Thermococcus sibiricus MM 739: one gene and its partner. Each later gene encodes a partner of the first gene's protein in a complex. Links are inferred from orthologs where the notes say so. Each region holds a gene or a part of one and is shown on either strand. Other genes may lie near its edges.

The links. The genes of interacting proteins can lie anywhere in the genome.
Region 2: the proteins of TSIB_RS04210 (region 1) and psmA are in contact, whole or in part, in a cryo-EM structure (PDB 6HE5), measured with the Archaeoglobus fulgidus proteins. The link is inferred for Thermococcus sibiricus MM 739 from one-to-one orthologs. Residues at the interface, in WP_010879468.1 of Archaeoglobus fulgidus: Asp391, Leu392, Lys393, Gly394, Met396, Phe397, Val398; in WP_010877997.1 of Archaeoglobus fulgidus: Ala30, Arg33, Gly34, Ala35, Asp51, Arg53, Val54, Lys66, Ser79, Gly80, Leu81, Val82, Met166.

Annotation. Positions count from the first base shown.
Region 1 is NC_012883.1:777,590-782,398, forward strand. The notes cover bases 798-3,748. They hold TSIB_RS04210 (proteasome-activating nucleotidase), read left to right. Parts: upstream 798-1,647; coding sequence 1,648-2,850; downstream 2,851-3,748. Other genes in these bases: TSIB_RS04205 (metal-dependent hydrolase), read right to left, coding at 798-1,373; TSIB_RS04215 (hypothetical protein), read left to right, coding at 2,985-3,524; TSIB_RS04220 (CBS domain-containing protein), read right to left, coding at 3,528-3,748. In the rest of the region: TSIB_RS04200 (DUF7343 domain-containing protein), read right to left, coding at 1-662; more of TSIB_RS04205, read right to left, coding at 696-797; more of TSIB_RS04220, read right to left, coding at 3,749-4,088; TSIB_RS04225 (hypothetical protein), read left to right, coding at 4,261-4,761; TSIB_RS04230 (hypothetical protein), read left to right, coding at 4,771-4,809. UniProt on the Methanocaldococcus jannaschii protein: ATPase which is responsible for recognizing, binding, unfolding and translocation of substrate proteins into the archaeal 20S proteasome core particle.
Region 2 is NC_012883.1:1,209,588-1,214,229, forward strand. The notes cover bases 1,339-4,122. They hold psmA (archaeal proteasome endopeptidase complex subunit alpha), read right to left. Parts: upstream 3,230-4,122; coding sequence 2,447-3,229; downstream 1,339-2,446. Other genes in these bases: rrp4 (exosome complex RNA-binding protein Rrp4), read right to left, coding at 1,339-1,728; TSIB_RS06555 (ribosome assembly factor SBDS), read right to left, coding at 1,725-2,435; TSIB_RS06565 (ribonuclease P protein component 2), read right to left, coding at 3,341-3,703; TSIB_RS06570 (DUF763 domain-containing protein), read left to right, coding at 3,777-4,122. Outside these bases: exosome complex protein Rrp42, read right to left, coding at 1-231; exosome complex exonuclease Rrp41, read right to left, coding at 233-976; more of rrp4, read right to left, coding at 973-1,338; more of TSIB_RS06570, read left to right, coding at 4,123-4,642. UniProt on the Methanocaldococcus jannaschii protein: Component of the proteasome core, a large protease complex with broad specificity involved in protein degradation. The M.jannaschii proteasome is able to cleave oligopeptides after Glu, Asp, Tyr, Phe, Trp, slightly after Arg, but not after Ala.

The sequences.
Region 1 (4,809 bases):
CTACCCAGCCAGTAGGTTTGATACCCCATACTGTGGAGTTTTGTTTCTATTGTCTCGTTTATTCCAGTGCCGACGATTATTACAAGATCTGGATTTAAACTCGATAACCCTGCAATTGCGTGCTCAGATAAGTCATTTTCGAGTGTTAGTAACATTGGAAGCTCATACTCCATGGCAAATTTTGATGCTGCTAAGGCCGATCCGTAATCTAGAGCACTTGCTATTACAACTGTCTTTGAGCCAGTTGGGTAAAAATGAATCGCTAATTTTTCTGCAGTTTCTGTTCTAACATCACCACCTATTCTGGTAACGCTATAACCCATTTTAAGGAGCTCATCTTCAACTTCCTTACTTACAGCATTTGAATTTCCAACTATCAGTATTTTCTTCCATCCCAGCTGGACATAAGAATACAATTGGGCCCAAGTTTTTTCATCTAATCCTTGGGGGTTAACAGGAAGGACAGGAATATCAAGAAGTCGTGCATAGGGCTGAACTGTAATATAATCAATCAGATCATCATTTCTAACAATTATTAGGTCGTATTCTGGCCTATTGGTACTTTCTTCTTGTGCATATACTAAGATACTCATAAATGACCCTATAATCAATGCTATAATTAGTGTTGTTACTGTGAATCTTGTCTTCAATCCGGTCACCACATAGAAGCTAAAGAAGAAAGTTTAAAAGCTTTTTCAAAGCTCAAAAACCTCTCCAGGTTTCAATATAATGACTTCTGCCTTGTCTCCAACAAGTGCTTTAAACTCTTCGGGGTTCTTGGCTATTGGTGGAAATGTTCCATAGTGCATTGGAATAACGTATTTCGGCCTAAGGAATTCAACAGCTTTTGTAGCTTCCTTCGGTCCCATTGTGAAGTGGCCTCCTATTGGAAGCAATGCTACATCTATTCCGTAAAGTTCTGCAAAGAGTTCCATGTCTTTAAACACGTAAGTATCCCCGGCATGATATATTTTTATTCCCTCAAATTCCATGATGTATCCACATGCATTACCTATGCTGTATCCTCCAGCACTACTTGAATGCCAAGCTGGCACTTGGACTAGTTTAACACCATCAACTTCGGTGGGACCATAGTTCATCCCTACTGTAGTTATCCCTTGGTTTTCTTCCACGAGATAGCTGGCTATATCATACATCGCTACTATCTTTGCTCCAGTTCTTTGAGCAATTTTTACACTATCTCCTATATGATCTCCGTGAGCATGGGTTACGAGAATTAAATCTATTCTCTCAAAATCCTCTGGTTTTGCAGCTGCGGTAGGGTTTCCACTCAAAAATGGGTCAATGAGTATCTTCTTTCCTTCACCTTCTATTTCAAAAGCAGCGTGCCCTAAAAATCTAATTCTTACCATTCTGCTCCACCTCCATAATATTCAAAATTTAATACTAACAAAACATTACTTAAATCTTTCGAAGGAGCACAGCAAATTATTCTGGGCTTTTCTTTAGATTTAATTAAAAATGGTTTATTTAGCAACGTATTAAATAAAAAAAGGTGGAATATTTATTGGAAGTTCCTTTATAATCCAAAAGTTTATAAAGCTCTCACTCAGTTACTTTTGGGGAGAGTGAATGAGTAGATTAATAAGGTTCTTCTACATAATTAAATTGTAGGAGGGGGAAATTATGAGTGATGTTAAAGATGTCAATGTCAAAAGTCATGAAGAAGAATATGACGATTACGTTTACTATCTCAAACGTAGAATAAGGCAACTTGAACTCCAAGTGAGAACACTTGAAGCAGATAAAGAAAGGCTCGAGAGAGAACTCTCTCGCTTGAGGATGGAGATGTCAAGACTCAGACAGCCACCGGCATTTGCTGGAACTCTAATTGAACTCTTGGATGAAGATAGAGCAATTGTCCAAAACTACAATGGGCCAAGATTTGTTGTGAGAATTGCTCCTTGGATAGAGAGAGAAAATCTCAGGCCTGGTTCAAGAGTTGCTTTGGATCAAAGAACAATGGCAGTAATAGAGCTCTTACCATCCCAGAAAGATCCATCTGTCCTAGGATTTGAAGTTATTGAAAGGCCCACGGTGACATACAAGGACATTGGTGGTTTAAAGAAGCAATTAGTAGAGCTTAGAGAAGCTGTTGAATTACCTCTGAAACATCCGGAGCTTTTTGAGAAGGTAGGAATCGAGCCTCCAAGGGGTGTCTTACTGTATGGGCCACCGGGTTGTGGAAAGACTTTAATGGCTAAAGCCCTAGCTCATGAAGTTAATGCGACCTTTATAAGAGTTATTGGAAGTGAACTTGTGAGGAAGTATATAGGGGAAGGAGCGAGATTAGTAAGCGAACTCTTTGAGCTTGCGAGAGAAAAGGCTCCATCAATAGTTTTCATTGACGAAATAGATGCAATAGGTGCCAAAAGACTTGATGAAACAACTGGTGGAGAAAGGGAAGTTAACAGAACATTGATGCAATTATTGGCCGAGTTAGATGGGTTTGATCCAATGGGTGAGGTAAAGATAATTGCGGCAACTAATAGGCCCGATATCCTAGATCCTGCATTACTAAGGCCTGGAAGATTTGATAGATTGATAGAAGTTCCATTACCAGACTTCCGTGGAAGACTTGAAATTCTTAAGGTACATACGAGGAAGATGAATCTCAAAAAGGTTGATCTGAAAGTAATAGCTGAGATGACAGAGGGGGCCAGTGGTGCCGATCTAAAGGCCATTGTTACAGAAGCAGGAATGTTTGCAATTAGATCTAGAAGGGAATATGTGACACAAGAAGACTTTCTAAAGGGAGTTGAGAAGGTTCTTGGATCAGAGGAAAAGCTGGCACAGCAAATGGCCGCACATGAAGTTATGTACGGTTGATCTTTTCTTTACATTATTTGAGAAGGAGTTCTTAAGTCTTTAGTTTCAGTACTCTTTGTAAAAAAGTAAGTTTTGAAAATTCTTAAATAGTTTAGCTCAAATTATCATATACTGAAATTTATTGGGGTGATAAAATGAGGAGAATAGTTGTATTCTTAATACTGGGATTTTTAATTGGAATGTCTATTCAATACACCACAGCAATCCCAGAAGAAATGCTTTCTAAGGCCAGAATCTACGTGGGTTGGGAAGAGGGGTATTTGGAATCAACCCTAATGCCAGAAAGTACTTGGTTAATTGTCAAATGGTCAAAGGACTGGGATTTACCGTTTGGCTTTAACATTCCAGAAGGAGCCTGGATGGCAAGTCATTTTATTTGGTATACTAATAATATTAGCAAAGGCTTCTTCGGGTACAATGAGACTTCACTTGTCTCTTGGGGAGATCCAGACATCATTCCAGAGGCCGAGTATAGGGTCGAAGAATATGTTAAAATAGTGATATTAAACGAGAACGAGAATAAAAAGTATAAAGAAAAAGGTGCATTCAAAGCTTCCGACTTGGGATATCCATTCCCAGAAAATGCATATGTTGTCCACTACACCGTGGAAGTCTACAATGCCACAACCAACAGTCTTCTGTTTGAATACACACTTGTGCCGTTGTCTCCTTAGTTTTTACTTTATCTTGAATAGATCCGATCGAGTTATTATCCCTTCTGGTTTCCCCTCTCTATTTTGCACTATAATTGCTGGATGTTCCTCCAGTAAGTACTTCACGACTTCTATACTCTCATATTCATTCACTATAGGAAACGGTCCGTCCATGATTTCCATAACCTTTTTGGAGAGCAAGTCTTCATACTCAAAACTTTTTCGCACAAGTGTCTTTTCTGTTATAGAGCCCACCACCTTGTTTCCAGCAATCACGGGCACTTGAGATATGTTGTATTCATTCATAAGTTTAACAACATATTCAACAGTTTCGTATGGTTTAACCCCTATTATAGGAGAAGACATGAGTTCTTTTGCTGTAAAACGGCTTTTTTTACACTCTTTTAAGGCTTGCAGAATTCGATTAAAAGTTGATAACCTCGGATCAACCTTTCCAGTCTCCAGTTTTGCTATATATGCTTGGGTGACCCCCGCTCTTTGGGCAAGCTCTTCTTGCGTTATTCCTAATTCTTTTCGAAATCTCTTGATTTCTTTGGGGTCAATAGGTTGAGGAATAATTACCATGTATAACCACCGGTTATTAGTTTTTAAGTTACAGTTTAAAAACTTTCGCAGAGGTCTCAGATATTCTGTGTTATTACTTGAAAGGTTAGCCCTTTATGGTGAGGAGCTATGTGAAAACACCAAATCATTTATTAACTATTAGAACTTGATGAGTTTCAAGGTGGGGGAATTTATGGCCGGTACGGTGAGTAAGATTGTAATCTTTAATGACGAAGAGGAGTTTGTAGCGGATATGGAGGAAGCCATGGAGAGATTTACATATCTTGCGAGCAAATATGGTGTCAATGTTATAGAAGGCGTTTTGTTATGGGATTACATTGGAATTAGAGATGATGAAGGCATCAAAGTCTTTAGAATTGGAGAATTTCCCTATATTGAGGGAATATTAAAAGTTGATCTTGATATACTAAAAATTCTTGAGCAATATTTTGATGAAATGGAAAGCAGATGGGAAGATTTAACAACAGATGAGATAAACTATTTCGTTGAGATGTTAAATGATGCTCTCGGAGAGCATAGAGTTTACTATGAAGCCCATGAATTGGGACTGGAGCGAAATGAAGCTTACATCATACTTAACATCAAAGGTCTTTATTATCTTGAAAATGTGGTGGATAGTGAAGATAGGCATGTTTTGGATGAGGCTGTTTCAATTTTAACAAAATATATGTAGGTGGTAGAAATGCTGTTCAAGAAAAAGGGTCTCTTTACGGTTAGTGAT
Region 2 (4,642 bases), 430 kb from region 1 along the record:
TATCACGCCCATGTCTGGCAAATCTGGGAAGGGCTCCCCTAACTCAACTTTTATACCAACCAGAACCTGAGTATTCCCAAGTTTTACTAAAGCGGACCCCTCAGCTTTTTCTATCACATTCGTTTCGACTGTTAGAGGTCTAAAATCCTCTAAACCTCTGCCATCTATTCTCTTGTCCTCCTTGAGTAATTGCAAGATGTGATCTTTTATTATTGAAGCCATTATTTCCATTTCACTCACCTACCTCTTCTACTATTTTGAGATACTTTTCTCTCAAAGCCTCTCTTTGCTTCTGATAGACTGCCTTTGCTCCTTTTATTGCAAGTTTCACTGCTTCGAGGAATTCTTCCTTAGTTAGATAACCATCCATTTGAAGTAGAGTTATATCGTTCTTTATTGGCATTATAGCTACTGGAACATCCGCTTCTCCATAATTATCCTCTTCCTTATTGAGATCAAGGACTATCTCTCCATCTATTTTCCCAGCTGCACATGCCGCAACAAGATCCTTCATAGGGATTCCAGCATCGGCTAAAGCCAAAGAAGCTGCTGTGATTCCAGCCACTCTTGTGCCAGCGTCAGCTTGGAGAACTTCTATAAAGATGTCTATTGAAGTTCTCGGAAATAGTTCAAGAATAACTGCTGGTTCTAAGGCTCCTCTTATAACTTTGCTTATCTCAACACTTCTTCTATCCGGCCCGGGTTTTTTTCTCTCTTCAACACTAAATGGGGCCATGTTATATCTTACTCTCAAAATGGCCCTATCTGGTTTTTGAAGGTGCTTTGGATGAATTTCTCGTGGACCATAAACCGCAGCCATTATCTTATTTTTACCCCACTCAACATAGGCAGAACCATCGGCACTTTTGAGCACTCCAACTTCCATTTTTATTTTTCTAAGTTCATATTTCTTTCTTCCATCAACTCTATACCCATTTTCATCAATAAGCTTGAGTCCTTCAGGCTTTCCCATCATTGTCCTTCACCCTCTTCTAATTGAGGAATCTCTTCAATAATTCCCTGTTCTTTAAGCTCGTTTAATCTTTTAACAAGCATTTCCCTAACGCGATCTGTCAATCCTTGGGTATGACTTTCTCTGTTGACCTTGAGAATAGCTTCTATAGCCAGCTTTTCAAGTTCTTCTTTTCTTCCACTAACCCATACCCATCCATTTTGGCCAACAATAATTCTAGTCCCTGTAAGATTCTTTATCATGTTTATCATTGAACCGCCTTTTCCTATCAAACGAGGAACTTTTGATGGAGTTATCTTTACTAGCTGGCCTCCTTTTAATGGCCCTCCATTGAATGGCATTCCCTTGGTAATCAAATCAATCTGATTAATCTCGTTATATGCCTTTATTTTTGCGTAGATTATATCTCCTATGTCAAATATCTTCCTTAAATCCGTCTTTAATACATCTACTCGTCCTTCTATCACATCTTGTACCCTAAGTCCAGCTTGATAAGGAGCTCCTATATCAACTATCCAGTTTGAGAATTTTACATCAACTATTTTGCCAATTACTGTATCCCCAACTTCTGGGATGTATGGACCTTCTAATGGAACCACCGATACAGTGTCATTTGAAACCCTGACTAATCCAACAACACTTGAGTAAAGTCTGTTCCCTTCTTTAAAAGTTCCTCTTCCATTTTTGAATGATCCTTGTGCCAAGAGTGTCCCTGGAACCACTAAATCCCTATTTTTTACAAAAATCTTTTTCATAGTCCCTTCCTCTCTATAAGTTTAGTTACAACCGTGCCCTTTGTGAGGGCATTCAGTTTCTCATAAAATTCTTCTTCAATTCCACCTGGAATCTCAATCAAAAACATCCAAGACCCGTCACTCGCCCATTCTTCTCTTTTTATATTCCCAAATGTTCTTACCTCTCCATAAGCCTTTCCACTGTACTCCGATGGTATCTTTACAGCAATTACCTTTGTTTCAATTTTTAACGGTAAGACCCTTCTCAAAGCTTTTATTATCTCTGGAACTTGGGCCTGTGCATCTTTGAATATATCCACTCTTACTCCTACCTCTTCCATTGCTTTGAGAATTCTATCAGGGGGGTGAGGATAGCCACTTCTCGGGTCAACTGCATTCCGATGAATTATCATGGCTATCTGCTTTTTCTTATCTTCAAGCATCTGCTTTCTCTGTTCCGCTGTAAGCTGAACCTCTCCCTTTCGGAGAATTATCTTTGCGATTTCATAAGGGTCATTTGTTCCAAAAATCTTTTCCATTTCATGTTCACTTGCCTTATCCCCTTTATGAGCATCTTTAAAAATATAAGGGGTGGCAAGAATTTCTTCAACAGGGAGTTCTTTGCCTTCTTTGAAGTCTCTAGCCAAATATGGATCTACTAGTATTTCAAAAATTTCTCCATGTGTCTTCAATCTGGCAATAACTGCTTTATCGATACTCACTGGCATAGGTATTCACCTCAGTAGTTGCTGTCTAACTCACTATAGTCTTCTTCTTTTTCGGGAACTTCTTCAGCTTCGACCTCTTTCAAAGCCTCTTCAAGACATTTGGCCACTTCTTCTGGAGTAATCTTTTTGAATTTCTTTTCTTTTACTGAAATTACTGCAACTTCAATGCTCTCAGGGGAGGGTTCTTCCATGATTTTTGACAAAGCCAAAACCGCCAGCTTGATTGCCTCTTCCAATGTCATTTCGTCTCTATATTTTTCTTCAAAGATTGCCATTGCTGTGTTTCTCCCACTTCCTATTGCAACGGCTTTCCATTCAAAATATGCACCACTTGGATCGGTTTCGAACAATTCGGGCTTTTCATTTACGCCGGCCATCAAAAGAGCAGCTCCAAATGGCCTGACACCGCCGTATTGGGTATGCATTTGTTTTAGATCACAGATCTTTTTAACTAGAACTGTTAATGGCACTGGTTCTCCATAAGTTAAACGATAAATTTGGGCCTCTAAACGAGCTCTATCCACAAGAACCCTCGCATCAGCTATTATGCCGCTTGAGGCCGCCGCTATGTGGTCATCAATTTGGAAAATCTTTTCGTAACTCTCTGGTTCTATAAGTTTACTTGTTACCCTCTTTTCTACAGCTAAAACGACGCCATCCTTACACTTTACTCCAACTGCAGTGGCACCTCTCTTAACAGCTTCTCTTGCATATTGGACCTGGAAAAGCCTTCCATCAGGGCTGAAAACCGTTATTGCCCTATCATACCCGGCTTGTGGTGGTACAAACGCCATTTTCCATCACCTCTAAAGTTATCGTAATTTTTTATGTTAGGGGTTTCTTTACATCCTTTATATACTCTCCGCTGTAGATAGTCAGCAAAGGGATAATTAAATTTTTCCCAATTACTTCCATCCAAACTCTTTCAAAAATTTCATTTTAAGTCTTTTTATCGTTCCAGACACTCCAAGTGTCCTCACAATAGCTTTTGAACCATTTATTTCAGTTATCAACGTTAATACAAATCGGATTTCCTCTACATATTTCCTATCACATCTTACAATTCCGGTTTGGGTTTTTTCGTCAAACTTTATGAACCAAGGTTTCGCCCTCGCAGTTCCCAGTTCGCCCAAAGTTTTAAGAGAGACATCCCAAATGGCCTTCTTTATCATTTCTTTTTTGAAAGGCCTCTCTCCAGTAACCTGAAAAGCTATGTAACGATTTTTGTCTCTTAGGGTAGGGGGCAATGTTTTTGGTTTCCTTCTCATGACAAGAAATCCTTTGTAGAATGGATTTATTAAATTAACCCAAATCTTTTATAGAAGGGGCATCCAAGATTCTATGATGAGGAGAGGTATTGCAGAACTCCCCTTACATGGGGGACATGTCCCGAGATGGCTCGCCCTTAGAATGAAACGGTTAGCTGATCTTGTCATAAAGCTTCTTGTGGACGAATATGGCACTCAGGGCGTTCTTGAGAGGCTGGCCGATCCAGTGTGGTTCCAAGCACTAAACAACTTAATTGGGATGGATTGGGACTCTTCTGGGAGCACTACAGTCACTGCAGGGATGGTAAAAGATGTGCTTTCTAAAGAAGACCTTGGAATCAAAGCTGCAGGCGGTAAAGGGACCAAGAGCAGGAAAACTCCCGAAGAATTAAAGCAAATAAGCGAAATATACGGCCTCGATGCAGATGAATACATAAAAACTTCAAAACTAGTTGCCAAAGTTGATACAGTGGCCTTACAAACCGGGTACCAGCTTTATCATCACGTCTTCTTTGTTGACCAAGATGGAAGGTGGACCATCGTGCAACAGGGCATGAATCCGAGCATCAAGCTTGCGAGAAGATATCACTGGTTCTCTGAAAAAATTGAATCCTTTACTTTGGAACCACATAAGGGAATAAGCGGGATAAAAAGTGATTATAGCCTGAATACAATTGCGAAAGAAAGCAAAGAGTATCAAAAAACTCTCCTAGATATAATTTCAGAAAGTCCCACAAAAATCGAAAGAGAGGTTAAGAGCATAGAGGCCCTATCAAAAGGTTACACTCCACTGTTCTATAAGCCCTATGAAAAAAGGGAAGTCTTACCAATAGTGGAACGCTATCAGAGCTTTGGAAGATTTGAACTCAATAAAAAAGCATTGGAACTAGCAAGAGAACTTAGTGTAAGCAATTATGACGAGCTTTTGCTGATTAAGGG